Regions from separate parts of the Cutibacterium nasicola genome, predicted to be linked through region 2. Evidence: riboswitches for the same ligand, from Rfam matches in the RefSeq annotation. Region 2 holds a riboswitch; each other region holds the start of a gene.

What was found. Region 2 has a riboswitch for cobalamin ahead of ACUCCZ_RS08645 (FecCD family ABC transporter permease). Riboswitches for the same ligand answer to the same signal wherever they lie in the genome.
Region 1: it holds a riboswitch for cobalamin, as region 2 does, so the genes downstream of both, ACUCCZ_RS01330 (prenyltransferase/squalene oxidase repeat-containing protein) here and ACUCCZ_RS08645 (FecCD family ABC transporter permease) in region 2, are expected to answer to the same signal.
Region 3: it holds a riboswitch for cobalamin, as region 2 does, so the genes downstream of both, ACUCCZ_RS07455 (ABC transporter substrate-binding protein) here and ACUCCZ_RS08645 (FecCD family ABC transporter permease) in region 2, are expected to answer to the same signal.

What each region holds. Positions count from the first base shown of each region.
Region 1 covers NZ_CP199745.2:294,777-298,046, reverse strand. The annotation lists partial or broken gene ACUCCZ_RS01345 (hypothetical protein) at 1-527, shown strand, start outside; partial or broken gene ACUCCZ_RS01340 (hypothetical protein) at 574-837, shown strand; partial or broken gene ACUCCZ_RS01335 (2-oxoglutarate synthase) at 965-1,042, shown strand; cobalamin riboswitch at 1,224-1,357, shown strand; gene ACUCCZ_RS01330 (prenyltransferase/squalene oxidase repeat-containing protein) at 1,438-2,604, shown strand; partial or broken gene ACUCCZ_RS01325 (PKD domain-containing protein) at 2,598-3,270, shown strand, end outside.
Region 2 covers NZ_CP199745.2:1,827,794-1,831,063, forward strand. The annotation lists gene ACUCCZ_RS08640 (ABC transporter ATP-binding protein) at 1-272, opposite strand, end outside; gene ACUCCZ_RS08645 (FecCD family ABC transporter permease) at 269-1,288, opposite strand; cobalamin riboswitch at 1,377-1,552, opposite strand; gene ACUCCZ_RS08650 (RNA-binding domain-containing protein) at 2,123-3,270, opposite strand, start outside.
Region 3 covers NZ_CP199745.2:1,597,014-1,600,283, reverse strand. The annotation lists gene ACUCCZ_RS07465 (antitoxin HicB) at 50-418, shown strand; gene ACUCCZ_RS07460 (hypothetical protein) at 634-1,164, shown strand; cobalamin riboswitch at 1,500-1,685, shown strand; gene ACUCCZ_RS07455 (ABC transporter substrate-binding protein) at 1,727-2,740, shown strand; gene ACUCCZ_RS07450 (FecCD family ABC transporter permease) at 2,737-3,270, shown strand, end outside.

The DNA.
Region 1 (3,270 bases), 1.1 Mb from region 2:
GATTGGTTGCGACGGCGTTCATCGGCTTTCACACGGCCAAAGGCATAGGTCCGCTGCCCGCCCCCGAACCGGACCACAGATCTGTCTGAGAGATAGTGATCCCGTGGTGTGCGCGTGGGAATCTCACGATCTCGAGCTGTTGGGCCCCGTGGCCCGGAAAGCAGACACAGCGTGGAGAGCACGTCCCCAAGGAATACAGGCAAGGTGCGCAGGAATCAACCCACGAAACCATGTGGCGGTCGACATCTGCGATATCCGTATCTGAGCCGCCGTCGAAGGCGGTTATGACCGTTGCCTCGGGATTGGCCATCGCCCCGTGTCAGGACCACAAAGATCAGGTGGCAGTCTGGGTTCTCGACACTCAGGATCGCGTCGTCGCCTGACTGACGAAACATTCGGGAATAGCGATGACGGGTCAGGAGTTTTCTCCTGAGACGCGCGAATGGCTGAAGTCCATGGATCGGCTGTCCATCCAGGACCAAGCCAGGATTTTCGAAGATTATCGATCTCGACTGCGAAAATGCTGAGAGGACACATAGCGCTTGGTTGGAGAGCCTGGGCGCGCAATCGATCATCGGAATTGTCTCCACCCGCAACATCGTTGGGCTGTCCGGCTTCAACCTTCTCACAAACGCCATTGGCATCAAGAAATTGTCATCCACCCCTGCAATCATCTGGGTTCTGACAAGCTTTCTGTTGGGGAGAACGGAAAATTACACATCCTGGTGGTCATGGCCGATCAAGGATCGGGCGGACGTGATGTCGGCGATATTGTCCGGGGTTCTTTGCCTTCTCGGAATCCTCATCTCGCTTATCAAGCCTCGTCAGACGGTGTAGCCCTTGGTGATTCCCATGCACCCTTGAGCGGATCCGGACAGTTACCCAGCCTCGTGGATCCAGGATGTTCCACGCTGATCGACTTCCCGTGCCGCATGAATACCTTGCGATATGCACTCCTCCATGGCCGCGCACCAGCCTGGCCGTGGCCCTGGGTGCCGGATGCTCCTTCGTGGCTCGCGCCATAGACTCCGACCGCGCACACCCCAATCGGCATCTTCCGCGATGAGAATCGCCCCCACCTACGACGACCAAGCCCGCACCCAAGCCCAGCTCGCCGCCGGGGACACCACCGACCAAGACTCCCACGACGCCGCTCTAGCCACCGTGCTGACCGGTAACCGACACCTAACAGGTGTACTCTGTGCCAGGCAGTACCCTCCAAGACCGACGATCCACGTCACCTTGGGCGGTGCTGGCACCGCAGCCACAGGGGAATTCGGTGCGATACCGGAACTGACCCGCAACCGTGAGGGGCCCACCCCCGAGTCGGAGTACCTGGGTTGTCGAAGGAACATCACACACCGTCGAGGACTGCGGTGAGTTCGACCCGGGAGCCTTCCCTGTCCGCAACGCAGCCTCAGGAAGAAGACCCGCCACATGCTCAGACTCACTCGATGGATCGCCGGCCTCGCTGCCGGTGCACTCATCGCATCACCATTCACAACATCAGCATTCGCCAACCCACCATCCACCCCATCACACACACCCCTCACCACCACCGACGACGGCTCCACCCCCTACTGCTTCAACCCACCAACCAACCCAGTCAAAGGCGCCATGTGGCCCGGATCGATCAACGACACCGCCGCCACCAGCACCTACGTCGCAAAAGCCGCTGACTGGCTCGCCAACAAATGGAAACAAGACCCCAAGAACTACAGACAAGCCGGCGGCATCGCTGACGGCATCATCGCCCTGGTCGGCTCCGATGCCCACCCCGACACCGTCACAGAAATGACCACAGCCCTCAAAAAAACCGGCCCGAAATACATCGAAAACAACCCGGCCGGCCTGGCAAAAGTCATCATGACCGCCGAAATCCTCGGAGACGACCCCACCTACTTCCTCGGCAAGGAAACCGGAAACCTGTGGATCAAACTCGCCGGCTACATCAACGACACCAACCCCAACATGCAACGCCGCGTCACCATGTACTGGGGCCCACACCTCATCACCATCGCACTAACCCGAGCCAACCGCCCAGTACCGAAAACAATTATCGACAAGCTGTTGTCCACCCAGGGCACTGGAGGCACCGATGCCGGCGCTTTCGGCTACACCAAAAAGAACCACGACGGCACCACGACCTTCGTCGGCGACCCCGACTACACCGGTATCGCCCTATCAGACCTAACCCTCCTCCAACACAACCCACACCTCATCCCAGACAACTACAACACCAAAATCACTACAGCCGCCAACCACGCCACCCAATGGGCACTCAACACCAAAACCCACGACGACGGGGACTACTGGGAAACCTACTCCGCCGCCAACTCCACCGGCATGCTCGCCAGCGCACTCGCAGAACGCGGCGAAGACATGACAACCGTCAAACAATGGCTCATCCGCCAACAAAACCTCACGAAAGTCGGCGCATGGCAAGCCCAACGCAACGACCACGAACCCAACATCATGGCCACCGACCAAGCAATCATGGCCATCACCGGCCACGGCTACGCCTCAACATGGTCCGGCAAACCCCCAAAAACACCCCAACCTGCACAACCACCCCAACCCCCAAACCTCAACACACACTGGTGAAGATCACTGTGCTGGGTGACTCGTATTCGGCAGGCAACGGAACCCTGGTCGATGGGTATCCGGCCGATGGGTCATATCGCAGCCCCAAGAACTATGGTTCGGTACTCACCGGCATGCTCAACCAGAAAAACACGGACACAACGTACCAACTCGACGTGCGGGCCTGGAGTGGTGCCCAGATCGCCACCGGAGACCACAACATCATCAGCCAGGCCGATACCATGGATCCCCACACCGGCGTGATCCTCATGACCGCCGGAGGCAACGACCTCAACTTCGCTGACGTCGTCGAAAACTGCTTTGCAGAAATAGCATGGTCAGCAAAAAAGTGCAGCGGGACGGTTGACGCAGCACGCAAGAAGACTGATGCCACGATGACGAACACGGTGACATTGCTGTCACATATCCAGCACCGACTGGCGGATCCGGCTCACACCCGTGTCATCCTGATCGGCTACCCCTACCTCATCCCGGCTGCCGAGGACGTTCCTGGCACGGGCATACCGGCGACCCGTGTCCGGGCCGCCGAGGACGAGTTCCGCGCCCGGCAGGCTGCCACCATCAAGGCCTGGAACACGTCTCATGGCCTCAAAGTGACCTACGCCCCCACCACCAGCCTGTTCAACACCCATGAGCCAGAACCGTCCTTCATTGATCTTGATTTAC
Region 2 (3,270 bases):
TCTGGCGATGGCGACTCCTCCTGCCCGACGAAGGCCATGAGCCGAGCACGTTTCATGGGGGTGTAGTCGGTGACGGAGGTGCCGTCGAGCAGGACGTCTCCGGAATTGAACTGACGCACCCCGGCGATGGATCGCAGCAGAGTCGACTTGCCGACTCCGTTGACGCCGACGATGGCGGTGAGCTCCCCCGGCTCGGCGGTGAAACTGACGTCGTCGACGATGATGCGGTCGTTGATGCGGCACTGGACGTTGCAAACTTCGAGACGTGTCATGACTCACTCGAGAATCGGTACTGGCTGCGCCCCATGAGGTACAGGAAGATGGGAGCGCCGATGAACCCGGTGACGACGCCGAGAGGCACCTCCTGTGGTGCCGCGATGACGCGGGCGCCGACGTCCACCCACAGCAGGAAGAGACTGCCGATGGCGGCGGCGACGGGCAGCATCGACCGGTGACTGGCTCCCACGAGCAGCCGTGACATGTGGGGAATGACGAGTCCGACGAATCCGATGCCGCCCGAGACCGCCACGAGCACCCCGACGAGTACCGAGTTGCCGACGAACAACGCCTTACGCACCCTGGTGTCGGGGATGCCGAGGGATCGAGCGACGTCGGTGCCAGCCGCCAGGGCATCGAGCCAACCCGAGAAGGCGATCATGAGCACCACGGACAGAGCGGTGACGATGGCTGCCACCCACAAACTGTCCCAAGTGGCACCGGACACCGATCCCAGCATCCAGTACAGCACCGACTGCGCCGCGCGCGGGTCCGAGCTGCGGAAGACGAGGAAACTCGCCAGTGCCGAGAATGCCGCAGAGAGCACGACGCCCGAGAGCACCAGCCGCAGCGGCGTCATGCCGCCCTGGGCCATGGAGATGAGGTACACCAGACCGGCGGCGCCCAATGCCCCCACCAAGGCTCCGATGGTGAGCCGGTGAGGGCCCCAGGAGGCAAACATCCCCAGGGCGATGACCGCGGTGGCCCCCACACTCGCACCGGCCGAGACACCCAGCAGGTAGGGGTCGGCAAGCGGGTTGCGCACCAGGGTCTGCATACCGCTTCCGGCCAGGGCGAGTCCGGCTCCGACGATGATCGCCAGCAGTGCCCTGGGGGCACGCAGGTCCCAGACGATGACATCGATCGTCGGGTCGGGGCCCGGCTCACCAGTGATCCTGGCACCAACCGTGTCAAGAACGCCACGCATTGGCAATGGTTCCGAACCAATGGTCAGCGAGACGACGGCGCTGACGACGATGAGCACGACGAGGATGATCACCAGGGGTGCCACCCGCAACCGGCGGTCACGCTCGGCCGACCGTCTCGAGGAAGGCATAGCTGTTCCTTCTGGGTGCGAGGACCTTGATGCGAGGCCCGAACGACACAAGTCATACATGGGGTCTTCGGACTTCGGATCACTCTCGGTCGGCCCTTCCCAGGATCACTCCCAGTGGTCTTGCCGACGTCGTCACCGTCACCGCTGCGCAACAGTCCCGGATTCTCACCGGATTCACTGCGGCCTCATCGGGGCCGCACCATGTATGCGAGACAGGCTAGCACCTGTGACACGCACTTCGCGACGTGCCGTCCGCCAGCCCCTTGTCACAGACATGCCGGATCGCGTGCGGCACACGCCTCGGAACCCACCGAGCGCAATCGACGGGGTACTTCGCACCCGCGTGGTAATTCAGTTCGGCAAGGTACCTCGTGCCACACCAGGTGACAGACACCACGACTCCTGACACATCTGCCACAGAGACGAACGGACCACAACACCGCCACCGACAGGATCTCCATACCGCGCAGAGCTCCCCACACTGCGAAAAGTTGTGCTCCCGCCGCCGCTTCATGCCTGGAGTACAACTTTGTGGCTGAAAAATTCTGCTCAACAGCACAAGCGCGAGGGTAAGCACAATTTTCTCGACTGGTTCAGCAGCCAGAACCACAGGGAGCAGCCTCGAAGACTGCACCCAGACACCCAATCCGAGGGTGCAAGTACAATCTTTCGGTCAAAAAGTTGTGCTCCACCGCCCCGAAAGGGGAAGTGCACTTAGCTTTCCGGTGTACCGGAACACGCTCTGCCTGACCAGGAACTTGGCGAGATGGATCATAAGGACTGAAAAAGTCAGGATGCCTCGTCACCTGTCCACAGGTAGTGAAATCCGCGACCTGCCATTGCCTCTGACGAAGGCTGCAGTACTCCGTCAGCCATGAGATCCTTGAGGACCTGTCCGACGTTGGAAGCCCACACATCCAGGATGACGCCCAATTCTGTCGTACTGATACGCCCTCGATGCCGGGCATATTGACGAGCCGTCACTGCTCTACTAGGCACTGAACGCTTCAAACCGCGATTCGCATATTCCATGTCCAGCTGCTTGTTTGCTCTCTTGGAGAGGGTAAACGCGGGGAGGACTTCGTCGGGAACGCCGCGGATGGGCTTCAGCAAGGGTTCGCCATCACACTCCGTCTGCCGTAGAAGCTCAAGAGTTTCGTGAACTTCCTCGACGGGGACTTGCAGGTAGGGAGCAAGAATGTCCTCGTCGATCCAGAGATGATCAGTGAGGAAACGCATAACCATCAAAGTGCGGAGATTTTGCATGAGCTCGGGAACATCCATACCAGTGAGCCACGATGTCCATGCCACGTCAGGATCGACACCGGAAAGCGTCGTCACCACATAGGGACCGTCAATTTCCCGAATGGTCGGCATGCGAAGCCCCCGGCGAAGCAAATCACCAACCATACGGTCAACTCCGATACCTTCACGTTCTGCAATTCGAAGTGATGCCAAGAGCTCAGTGAGAGCAACGTTTCTGGACGTCGATGGGTGGGTGATGATGTTCTCAGCCGTCACACCTCCGAAGAATCCTCCGGGGCTGGTAACTCGCAAGACGGCTCCATTGTGCTCGATGAGCGTTGCATCGGGCAGCCCCCATTCACGATGAGCCAACCCATTGACGATGGCCTCACGAATGGCACGTTCCGGCAGCTGGCGGACCTGCCCCTCGACAAGTCCCGAAGACACATGCGATAAAGGGTTGTACGCCCGCGCGACGGCGAACACCCGTTGGAGCTGCTCAAGCAGTGATACCCCACCAATACGTACTCGGTCACCGCTGTCCTGACCGGGCATGTCACGACGTATGTAGTCAAGGCATGGCTCGGGACGCCCCACAAAGACCAGAGCAGCAGCATTGGTGAGCTTGCCCTCACCATCAATGGCGTTCAACCGGGACAGCAACTCACGACTCGTACAGTTGGCCAATTCCA
Region 3 (3,270 bases), 230 kb from region 2:
TCCCCGGCGTCGTCCGGCAAGCCCTCGCGGCTATCGAGAGGAGCAAAGCATGACCAGCCAACTCACTGTTCACGCCATCCGCTGGAGTGGAGGATGGGAACTCCACCTCGACGACGACAATTGCACCCAAGTTCGCACCCTCGACCAGGCAGACCGGCAGGTACGCGACTACCTCGACACCCTCGACGAGGCCACCAGTCATGACGATTGGGACATCACCATTATTCCCGAGATCGGCGGATACGATCAGGCGATGGCTGCGCGGGCACAAACCCGCGCAGCCATCGAGGCCCAGGCAGCCGCCGCTGTCGCCTCACGCGAAGCTGTGCGGACGCTTCGCGCGCAGGGGTTGACGATGGCTGAGTGTGCGTCCATTCTCGGTGTCACCCGGGGCAGGGTCGCCCAGCTTGCCCGCTGATGGGGAATGTGCGGGATCGATGGAACGACGCCAACCCTAACGGCGGTAAAAGGGTGCGCAGTGCACGTTGGAGCCGTGGGAAGCGTTGGCAGGTGGTCTGGGTGGACGACCGGTTGGCGCCATTGGCGCTCGTGTGCCCACAAGGAGGCGGCGGCCCTGATCCGCGAGCATGAGGTCAGTCCGTCAAAGCTGCCGGTGTGACGCTGGATGAGTGGATGCATCGGTGGATGACGGGGCGGTTGGATTGGCGCGAGTCGGCGCGACAGGTTGTTGATGACGAGATCATTGAGGTCAATCCGCGCGTGGGGGTCCGCCTGCCAGCTGTGTGGCCGTCGAAGCTGGCGATTCTTTCAATCGACCAGGTGGATCACATCGCGACGGTGATGACACCACGTCAGCGGTCGATGGTCGTGGTGGTGGCTGCGACTGGCATGAGGCAGCGGGAGTTACGCGGACTGACATGGGATCGAGTCGCTGGCGATCGCATGAGGATTGATCGACAGCTGTTGTCCGGCGGCGCTGATGCCACCTGGGGGCCTCCGAAGACTCCCCGGGCGGTGCGCACGATTGCGCTGGGGCGGGTCGCGAGACAGGCCCTTGAGGGGCGGCGCGAGAGCTTTGGCGGGGGCCTGAGGGGCTGGTGTGGGCGACCAGGGTGGTCTGGCGTATGGCCGGGCGGATCTGGGGCGATCGTGACGTCGCGCCGTGGAGGGCCTCGAGCTGTGGCCGAGGTCGGGGTGGCATGACCCGAGGCATTTTCACGCCTCGCTGCTCATTCACGCGGGGATGTCTCCGCATCCGACCTGGCTTACAGGATGGCTCGTCCTCCAGTCATCGGGTCGATGAAGTTCGGAATTCGCACTCCCAGCCTGTCCAAGTCCATCTCGGACAGGATGCGTGGCCGAGTCACGAGGACCGTCAAGCGCACCCTCGTCCCCGGTACGGCCGCAGGGGAATGGGATGGCTGCGGGACCCGCGTCGAGCCGCCTACAACAAAGTTTTTACCGGAAGACGACGATTCGTTTCGGTGATCGGTTCAAGTGAGGTGAATCACCCCTGACGGAGGGTATACGAAGGGGGTGATAACATCCTCGGGTCAGGTTGCTGGTGCCCCCATCAGCGCTGGAATCCGGTGAGAAGCCGGAGCTGACGCGCAGCGGTATGACTGATCTGCCCCGGCCGACGCCACTGGTGCCGTGAGCACTGGGAAGGAGCCGGGAACGGAGACGAGGTCGAGCCCGAAGACCACCTGACGACGCCCTGTCGGTACTCGGCCGCGCACGCCGGACACAGAAAGTTGGTTTCCTCATGCCCGTCACCTCGTCATTCCTTCGCCGCGCCCTCGTGGCGTCGGTGTTTTCCACCCTCCTGCTCGCGGGATGTGCCGGTGCCCCCAAGGATTCCGCGTCCTCACCATCGGCTTCCGCCTCCGTATCGGCTTCTGGATCGGTCACCATCACCAACTGCGGTCAGCAGGTCACCCTTGACAAGCCTGCCACGCGGGCGGTGACCCTCAACCAGGGAGCCACCGAGGACGTGCTGGCCATCGGCGGTGAGTCCAAACTCGTCGGCACCGCGTACCTTGACAGTGACATCCCGACGAAGTGGAAGAAGGCCTATGACTCGGTCGAGGTGCTCTCCAAGGAATACCCGTCCAAGGAGACCTTCCTTGCTGCCAAGCCTGATCTGGCACTGTCGTCGTATTCCAGTGCCTTCACCGACAAGGCTGTCGGTACCCGCGATGAGCTGAAGAAGCAGGGAATTGCCACCTATATCAGTCCCTTCGGCTGCCCGAAGGGCACGCCGTCAGTCGAGGCGACCTGGGACAACGTCTGGAAGGAGATGCGCGAGGTCGGAACCCTGATCGGCGCCAAGAAGGCTGCTGACAAGGCTATTTCCGAGCAACGCGATGCCCTCGAGGAGGTCACCGGGAACAAGCACGGCACCGGTACGTCCATCGTGTGGTTCGACTCCGGGGACAAGACCCCGTTCATCGGTGCCGGTCATGGCGGTCCGCAGCTCCTCATGGATGCGGTGGGTGCCAAGAACCTGTTCGCCAGTCTGGACGGCGGTTGGTCAGACGGCTCCTGGGAGAAGATCGTCGCATCCAATCCTGACGTCATCGTCGTCGCCGATGCCAGCTGGTCCACGGCGACGTCGAAGATCGACTATATGAGGAAGGACCCCGTCCTCAGCCAGATGAAGGCCGTCAAGGAGAACAAATTCGTCACCGTGCCGTTCTCCCAGAGCACCCCTGGTGCCGAACTCGTGGACGGTGCCAAGACTCTCAATGACGGTCTGGCGAAGATCGCCGGCAAGTGAGTCGCTGGCGCAGCTGGCTGATCGTCGCCGGCTTCATCATCGCCCTGGTCGGTAGTGTCCTCGTGGTGCTGGGAATCGGGGCGGTGCACCTTCCTGTCCATGACGTCGCGAAGGTGATGGCCCGACGATTCCGCCTCATCGAGGGTGCCGACGTTACTATTCTCGACGATCAGATCGTCTGGCAGCTGCGGGCCCCGCGTGTCATCGGGTCAATGGCCGTGGGTGCCCTGCTGGCGATGTGTGGCGCGGTGTTGCAGACCCTGACGGGTAATGACCTGGCTGATCCTTATCTGCTCGGCATCTCCAGTGGAGCCTCGGTCGGTGCGGTCTTCGTCCTTATCGTCGGGATCTCCAGCGCTCTGGGGCAGTCCGTCCTCATGGCACTGGCCTCATTCGGTGGGGCGGTCGGAGCCCTGATCATGGTGCTGGCCATGGCCACTGGCAAGTCCGGGGAGTTACCCGCCAGCCGGACGATCCTGGCTGGGGTGGCCGTCGGACAGTTGTGCGGGGCGGCGGTGTCCATGATGATC